DNA from 2 places in the Paenibacillus sp. FSL H8-0280 genome. Region 1 is predicted to be linked to the other one. Evidence: predicted binding sites of a transcription regulator. Region 1 holds the regulator's gene; the other holds the start of a gene.

Region 1 (4,431 bases):
GCTATGTACGGACGGGATAAACGCTGAAAGCATCTAAGCGTGAAGCCCCCCTCAAGATGAGATTTCCCAGTATGTAAGACCCCTTGAAGACGACGAGGTAGATAGGCTGGGGGTGGAAGTGCAGCAATGCATGGAGCTGACCAGTACTAATCGGTCGAGGGCTTATCCAATAGCAAGTTGTAATTCGCATGTTTCGTTTCGAATCTAGTTTTCAGAGAATGATCTCTGAAATGAAAATTGGTACATCACATAACGTGTGTATGATTTTCAGTTCCATATCTGATTTTAAGAAGCTATGCTTCGACAAATCGCGTTTGGTGGCGATGGCGGAGGGGTTCCACACGTACCCATCCCGAACACGACCGTTAAGCCCTCTAGCGCCGATGGTACTTGGACCGCAGGGTCCTGGGAGAGTAGGACGCCGCCAAGCGAAGAACCACTGCCGATGTTATTCGGTGGTGGTTTTTATTTGTTTATTTTAGGGGATGCGGAAGCATCTCTTATTTGACTTTGTAAGAATCCTCTGACACACTCTAAGGGGTACATATATCAGATATCAGGCCATGATTTGGATTGATATAACTCTAGCGAATGGGGTGTAGGACAACATGGAAATTCAGAAATTGACGGTAGATGATTTTGAACCGGCGATGGCACTCTCCGAATATGCTTTTCAAGTAGTAATGAGTGAAGAACAGAAAGAAAAACGGCGGAGTCAATTTTCGTCACAGGATATATGGGGTGTATATGAGGACGGGCAGCTAGGAGCCAAACTTCACATCATTCCTTTTCAAACCTATATTCATGGCAGATCGTTCGAGATGGGCGGTATTGCGGGTGTTGCCACCTGGCCAGAGTATAGACGCAAAGGCTGGGTAGCGGGTCTGCTGAAGCATGCGTTGGAAGAAATGAATCGTAACAAACAGAGCATATCATTCTTGCATCCATTCTCTTTTGGTTTCTATCGAAAGTATGGATGGGAGACGTATGTTGAATTTAAACGTTATAAAGTACCTACAGCTCATTTGCCTCAGAAAAAAGCGACACCTGGAACAATTCGGCGAGGGGATCCGGGCCTCAGCATATTAAAGGAAGTATACAGTGCGTATGCTGAGCGTTATAACGGAACTCTGGTTCGGGATGATGCAAGGTGGGAGAATTCAGTTCTTGTTAATGGGAGCAGCCAGAAGGCTGTATATTATGATGAAGCTGATGCAGCACAAGGCTATCTTTTATATGAGGTTAAGGAAAATAAATTTACCATTAAAGAGATCATCTATCTGAATGAAGAGGCTAGGCAAGGGCTGTGGACCTTTATTGCTAACCATGATTCCATGATCCAGGAAGTTACGTTGCAGGCGCCTGCCAGTGATACGCTTGCCTTCCAATTGGATAACCCACGGATTCAGCAGGAGATTGTACCTTATTTTATGGCGCGTATCGTTAGTGTAGAGCAGTTTATATCCCAGTATCCATTTGCAAGCCAGGACTCACCGTTGCAGATTGTTCTACAGGTAGAGGATACCTACGCTCCGTGGAATGAAGGGGTATGGCAATTAAACGTGGCAATGAACGGAACAGCGTCCATATGGAAAACTTCGGAACCGATTAATGATGATCAGACCATTAAGGTGGATATTCAATCCCTTACGGCGGTGCTGATGGGATATCGCAGACCAACAGAAATGGCACGAATTGGAAGAATTCACGGACCGAACACAGCAATCAAGGCTTTGGAACAAGCGATTCCTGAACGGGAAACCTATTTGCTCGATTTCTTCTGATGACTATGCCCACTGCTCCATTTAACCTGATTAGCTTATATAGAAATACGGCGTGATTGAAAGACAAATGGACTTCTCCAGCAATTTTGGGGAGGTTTTTTTGTGTCCGGGGAATATTTCGTGTAAAATCGTAAAAAATGAATAGTGACCCCACTTGGCAAAACCACAAAATATGCTATAATGGTTATAAAGTCAAAGAAAGTCAAAGTCAACTAAAGGTTTAATACTTAAGTAGCTTTCTTTCTACAATCTGATGCATGATCGCCAATATAGGGGATTCATTTCATCGGAGGATCAAGGGAATATTAAAGGACCTTCGTGCTTCCTTCGCTCTCCTGTTCACACCTGTGGAAGCAAGATTCGCTGTTTCCCTGATTGGTTAAATGGGTAGAGAAGGTGTACTCTGTGGGGGCGTGTGGGTCCTTATTGACTTAACGTTTCAGACAGTGGAGGATGATTGGATGCGTAATATCTCTGATATTATCGAACGATATCTGAAGAGTATTTTGCATGAAAGTCCCGAAGGAATGGTTGAAATTCAGCGTAATGATCTGGCAGATCAATTCTCATGTGTACCTTCCCAGATCAATTATGTCATCAGCACACGTTTTACACTCGAGAAGGGATACCTGGTAGAGAGTAAACGCGGCGGTGGTGGTTATGTTCGCATACAGCGCATTGAATTACCGGCCCAATCAGCTCTGCATAATCATTTGCACCATAGTATTGGTGAAGAGATCGGGCAGACAGCTGCCGAAGGTCTGATCTATCAATTGGAAGAAGCGCGCTTCTTGAGCAAGCGGGAAGCCGGGTTGATGCGAGCTGCTGTATCTAGAGAGGTTATATTGGTCAAACTTCCTTACCGGGATCAAATTCGTGCCAGAATGTTGAAGGCGATGTTAATATCTTTGCTCGGTAAATGAAAACTATCGGGGTCAAAGGAGGTACATCAATATGCTGTGCCAAGAATGCAATAAACGTCCGGCGACACTTCATTTTACGAAGATCGTAAATGGAGAGAAGACGGAATTCCATATTTGTGAGTCATGTGCCCGTGAAAAAGGGGAAATGATCCCTGGAACAGCAGGTGGGTTTTCCATTCACAACTTGTTGTCCGGATTGCTTGATTTTGATCCAGCCGCCAAAAGTGGATCGGCAGGAACACCACCTGCAAAAGCTCTTCAATGTGAAGAGTGTGGTATGACGTACGCACAATTTAGTAAGATAGGTCGGTTCGGCTGCAGTTCATGTTATAAATATTTTGACAGTCGTCTGGATCCTTTGTTCAAGCGGGTTCATGGTAATACGTCCCATGTAGGCAAAGTGCCTGCACGAGCTGGTGGTCGCATCAAGGTGAAACGGCAAATTGCTGATCTGAAGCGTGAGCTCCAGGAGAGCATCGCGCAAGAGGAATTTGAAGAGGCGGCCCAGATCCGTGACCAGATCAGAGGACTTGAAAAAGGAATAGCTCAGGAGTAAAGTTTGTCATGAGTAGGAGGGATGCGTAATGCCTAATCTGCGCTTTACAGAGAAGGCGCTCAGCGACTGGATGCGCAGTGATGCGGCTGATTCCGAAATCGTCATTAGCAGCCGTGTCCGGATTGCACGCAACCTTCAGCATGTTCCGTTTCCGATGCTGGCTTCCAATGAGCAATTGGAAGAGGTGCTGAATAAGCTGAGCGAAGTACTTCAATACGATGACGTTCATGCCTTTGGGGATTTTCATACGTTGGATCTGATCGATATTGACGAACTCGACAAACGGGTGCTGGTGGAGAAACATCTCATCAGTCCAAGTCTTGCGAATGAATCCAGGAATGGTGCGGTTATTCTCAGTGAGGATGAGTCAGTCAGTATTATGATTAACGAAGAGGATCATCTTCGTATCCAGTGCCTCTATCCGGGGTTCCAGGTGAAAGAAGCCTGGGAGAAAGCTTCCGCAATAGATGATGCTTTTGAAGCGCACGTGGATTATGCTTTTGATGATCGCAGAGGATACTTAACCAGCTGTCCTACCAATGTAGGTACAGGTGTCAGAGCATCGGTTATGATGCACTTGCCTGCCCTGGTGATGACACAGCAGATTGGCCGTATTCTAACCGCAGTTTCCCAAGTGGGATTGACGGTAAGAGGAATATACGGTGAAGGCAGTGAAGCGATGGGTAACCTGTTCCAGATCTCGAACCAGATTACTTTGGGACAGACCGAACAGGAAGTCATCGAGAACCTGCATGGTGTTGTGTTACAGATGATCGGTCATGAACGTACAGCGAGAGAACGGTTAATTACCGACTCCAGACTTCGTATTACGGATCGTGTCATGCGTTCTTACGGCATATTGTCTCATGCAGCTATTGTTGATTCCAAGGAAGCTGCACAGCGCTTATCGGATGTACGCCTTGGCGTGGATCTCGGCTTGTTGGATGGACTGTCCATTACGGTAATGAATGAGTTGAATGTGATGACACAGCCGGGATTTTTGCAGAAAACATTCGGGGAAGATATGCGCACAGATGAGCGTGACATTTACCGTGCTCAGTTGATTCGTGATACGATCAATGCAGCGAAGCAGTCCTAGTTTAGCCTGATATTGTATTGAATTATGGTTTCATGCCGCATTGCGGCTTTTATATAATAAGGCATGTAC
Region 2 (4,431 bases), 1.0 Mb from region 1:
TTGCTCGATGCTGCTTCGGGTGCGGGTGCCAACAATATTGAAAACGTGCGCTTTACTGTAGAAAATCCGGAAAGTTATGAATCCCAAGTGATTGAAAAAGCTGTGGCCAATGCGGATGTCAAAGCGGGCGCCATTGCAAAAGCAGTTAAACGTCAACTCGGTGCTGTTCTTTCCGTAAGCCAAGGTGATGCCAATGTGCCTGTATTCTATGCAAGCGAGGCGTTGATGTCCAAAGCACAAGATACAGCAGGTGGCACTGAGATTGAAACAGGCCAGGTTAAAGTAAGCACAATCCTGAATATCACGTATGAAATGAAATAAAAGATCGAACTAAGGACTGTAAGCTCAGAAACCTTTTCAAATGTCATTTGAAGGGTACAGCGAAATAATGACAAAGACTTTGTCCTGTGGACAGAGTCTTTTTTTGTTGGAAAAGCAAACTTTGATGAAGTTAGATAGGAGGGAACTTTATTCGAAGCAACATGAAATGCTGTTTATTGGTATCTTTTTTGTATAGTTGTTCGTGACAAAACGGTCATATCCCGTTATATTTTCGGTCTGATATTCATCAACATTGTAACTCGAGCTGTAAACCTTTCCGAAATCGGGTTAATTATAATAGAGAGGTGAGCGTATGAGATATGCGATCAGGTCAGGATTACATACGCAATGATCCCTAATTGTGAATTCAGAGAGGAGTTTTATATATGACACCATGGAAAAAATGGACAAGTGCGTTGCTAGCGGCAGGAATTATTGTAGGTAGCGGTTCGGTGTGGCAGGATAGTTCGGTTCAAGCAGCATCGGTATCCTCGAAAGTGACAACCCCGGCTGAGGTAACTCTGAAATCGGGTGGAAAAACACTGACTCAAAAAGGACTTCTTCAAGGTGGCTCAACTTGGGTATCTCTTACTGCAGTTAAAGATGTGGCAGGTGGAACCCTGAAATATGATGCGAAAACCAAAGAGTACGCTTTGACAGCAGCCAATAACACGATGACAATTAGTCTTATGGACGGTCAACCAAGTGTCAGAATCAACAACTATTATCCTCAAGTGGACGCAAAGCTGATCAACGGCAGATTATATATTCCATTCTCAGCAATGAGAGATTATCTGGGTGTACAGGGGAATTGGGATGGCAAAACCAAAACGTTGACACTCAGCAAAGTGAAACAAAATAACGTTAAAATTAAAGCAGCAACAGTTAATGTTACTGTAAAAAATGCTGAAGTAGATGTTCAATATCCACAGGTGAGTGGACTTGCCAGCAAAGAAGCTGAAGCAGCGATCAACAAAGTGCTGAAAGACGAAGTGGATGCTTATGTAGCTGACTTCAAGAAACAGACATCTGAATTCGGCGGTGCTACAGCCAACCGTCCATATGCATTTGAGAGCTCTTATGTAGTGACGTACAACGAAAAAGGCGTGCTGGGACTCATTACACAACGATACGAAGATTATGCTGGCGCTCATGGTATGACATACCGTACGGGCCACACCTTTGCACTGGACACAGGTAAGGAGCTTACATTAGATGATGTGCTGCAAAATAACAAAACCATGCGTGAGACGTTGGGTAAAAAAGTGGGCGAGCAACTGAAAGCCCGCGGTGGATACCTCGATGGGTATAAAGGGTTAAATAAAGATCAGGATTTCTATGTTACACCAACGGGTGTAGTTGTGTTCTTCCAGTTGTATGAATATACGGCATACGCAGAGGGCTTCCCTGAAATGCCATTTACGTATAAAGAGATTCTTCCTAAAGGCACAGAACCATTTAGCGATGTAACGGGAACCAAATAAAGAATCATTATTATGCACTCTTAAGTTATTTTTCTTATAAAATGAAAAAAGAAGCCCTCATCATGATCATGATGAGGGCTTCTTCTCGTATAGACAACACAATGAGGTGTTGCTGATTACGTTAGGTATTGATATATTAACGCGTAGACCGTGGTCTAACTAACACTTAGATTCCTTGGGAACCTACGTTTTCAATAACTTTATCAATGATACCGTAATCGGCAGCTTCAGCAGCACTCATGAAGTAGTCACGATCTGTATCTTTCTCAATCCGCTCTAGCGGTTGACCTGAACGCTCAGAGATGATGCGGTTCAATGTATCACGCATTTTCAGGATGCGGCGAGCACGAATTTCGATGTCGGAAGCTTGACCTTGAGCACCACCAAGTGGTTGGTGAATCATGATTTCACTGTTAGGCAACGCAAAACGTTTCCCTTTTGCACCGGCATTCAACAAGAATGCACCCATGGAAGCGGCCATACCTACACAGATGGTAGATACATCCGGTTTGATGAATTGCATTGTATCGTAAATCGCCATACCGGCTGTAATCGATCCGCCTGGGCTGTTGATGTATAAGTGAATGTCTTTCTCCGGATCTTCCGCAGCCAGGAACAACATCTGTGCCATAATGGCATTAGCCACTACGTCATTAACATCGCTACCAAGGAAAATAATACGATCCTTCAGCAATCTGGAGTAGATGTCGTAGGCGCGCTCACCCCGGTTGCTCTGTTCAACGACCATTGGAATAAAACTCACGTGAAAAACCTCCTCGGAATGTAAATGTTATTGGTGTTTATACTTAAACTGTTACCGTATTACCCACATAATAAACAATTCCAAACAAAAAGTCAAAGAAAGTCAAACTAACTTGCAAAAAAAAGAAACCTTTCCGGTTTCATTGGTTAAATGGGTTATGAGCTGTTAAATAAAAATGGCGCGCCCGCCAAGAATCGAACTTGGATCTCAGGCTTCGGAGGCCTACGTCATATCCATTGGACCACGGGCGCACATTATGTGACAGCAATAATGATTATAGCTCATGGAATATTTAATTGCAAGCAGTTCGTTATGTATGTTGGTTTGGATTGAGCTAAAAATGATCATGATGAAGAAGAGTGGATAAAGAGTACATTTAAGTAAATGCTATTAGAGGTTTTGGACATGCCGTATGGAATGTGATTCTGAGCGATATGTAGATTGAATTCATTTGTTTCTTCTATATATGGTATGCGTGAGCTAGTCCTTGATCATGGAAGTCTAGGATTGTGAAAATAGGCGCGTACAAACGCTGAATGCGTGTCGAAATAACACGTTGAAACACTTGCATGTCACGTCAGTTTTAGGTAGAATAGACGTGGGACTTAAAAAGTTAACCCGGGACGTTTTAGGGCCACGAAAGAGAGCTTAGAACGAGAACTTGCGGGAGTGGAAAGCATGCGAACGATTTTAGAAGTACAAAAGCAGCTTCTGCCTGATCTCATGGATATCTTGAAAAAGAGGTATACGATTCTGCAACAGATCATGTTATCGGATGTGATCGGACGGAGAACGTTAGCTAATTCCATGCAGATGACCGAGCGGGTTCTGAGGGCTGAGACCGATCTGTTAAAGGCTCAGGGACTTATTGAAATTGACAGTGCAGGAATGAAGATCAGCGAGGCAGGGTATGATTTGCTGCAGCAGTTAGAGCCCGTAGCCAAAGAGTTGTTCGGATTATCCGAGCTGGAAGAGCGCATCAAGCAAGCCTACGGTCTGCAAAAGGTAGTTGTGGTTCCTGGCGATTCGGACGTTTCTCCATTTGCCAAAAGGGAACTGGGCAGAGCCGGAGCGAAGGCTCTCGGCAATATCATGAGTGACAACGACGTTGTCGCCGTTACTGGCGGTTCAACAACGGCCGAAGTCGCAGAACAACTAAATCCGCCAACATCGCTCAAAGGTGTCTGGTTCGTACCAGCACGCGGTGGACTTGGAGAAAGCCTTGAAATTCAGGCAAATACGATCGCATCCACAATGGCAAAACGGGTAGGGGCGCAATACAAACTCCTGCATGTACCGGATTTGCTCAGTGATCATGCCTATGAATCATTAATCCAGGACCCTAGTGTTCAGGAGATTCTGCAGCTGATCAGGCAATCACGGATTGTTATTCATGGAATTGGTGATGCCGTAGAGATGGCCAAAAGACGCAAACTTGCGACGGAGATTATAGATGAACTTCAGGAGCAAGGGGCCGTATCTGAATCTTTCGGTTATTACTTTAATGATCAGGGTAAGGTGGTACATACCATGCTTACACTGGGTATGCGACTTCAGGATATTGAACGAACCGATGTTGTGATTGGAATTGCAGGTGGCAAAAGCAAAGCTGCTGCTATACATTCCGTGTTACGATTTGGTCAGGAAGATGTTCTGATTATTGATGAGGCTGCTGCCGAAGTCATCGTTGCTGAAATGGAATAAGGTTTTACTTTGCATCACAACTATTGTTGTCTTGACGGACTTCACCGTCTGTCTTGAATATATAAGTTTCATAAAAAATTAATCAAAACTTGGGAGGAACTTACTCATGATTAAAGTAGGTATTAACGGTTTTGGACGTATTGGACGCTTGGCATTCCG

The links. The regulator CtsR, encoded in region 1, represses protease genes until heat stress. The targets are predictions, from matches to a motif close to ATGGTCAATAAAGGTCAAACA.
Region 2: the regulator CtsR is predicted to act here: its motif matches at 2,657-2,677, upstream of clpP (ATP-dependent Clp endopeptidase proteolytic subunit ClpP).

What each region holds. Positions count from the first base shown of each region.
Region 1 covers NZ_CP150296.1:6,193,930-6,198,360, reverse strand. The annotation lists rRNA gene MHI12_RS27120 (23S ribosomal RNA) at 1-170, shown strand, start outside; rRNA gene rrf (5S ribosomal RNA) at 314-430, shown strand; gene eis (enhanced intracellular survival protein Eis) at 609-1,784, shown strand; gene MHI12_RS27105 (CtsR family transcriptional regulator) at 2,246-2,707, shown strand; gene MHI12_RS27100 (UvrB/UvrC motif-containing protein) at 2,739-3,263, shown strand; gene MHI12_RS27095 (protein arginine kinase) at 3,292-4,362, shown strand.
Region 2 covers NZ_CP150296.1:181,787-186,217, forward strand. The annotation lists gene MHI12_RS00885 (SIMPL domain-containing protein) at 1-321, shown strand, start outside; gene MHI12_RS00890 (stalk domain-containing protein) at 708-1,805, shown strand; gene clpP (ATP-dependent Clp endopeptidase proteolytic subunit ClpP) at 1,972-2,568, opposite strand; tRNA gene MHI12_RS00900 (tRNA-Arg) at 2,745-2,819, opposite strand; gene MHI12_RS00905 (sugar-binding transcriptional regulator) at 3,247-4,272, shown strand; gene gap (type I glyceraldehyde-3-phosphate dehydrogenase) at 4,379-4,431, shown strand, end outside.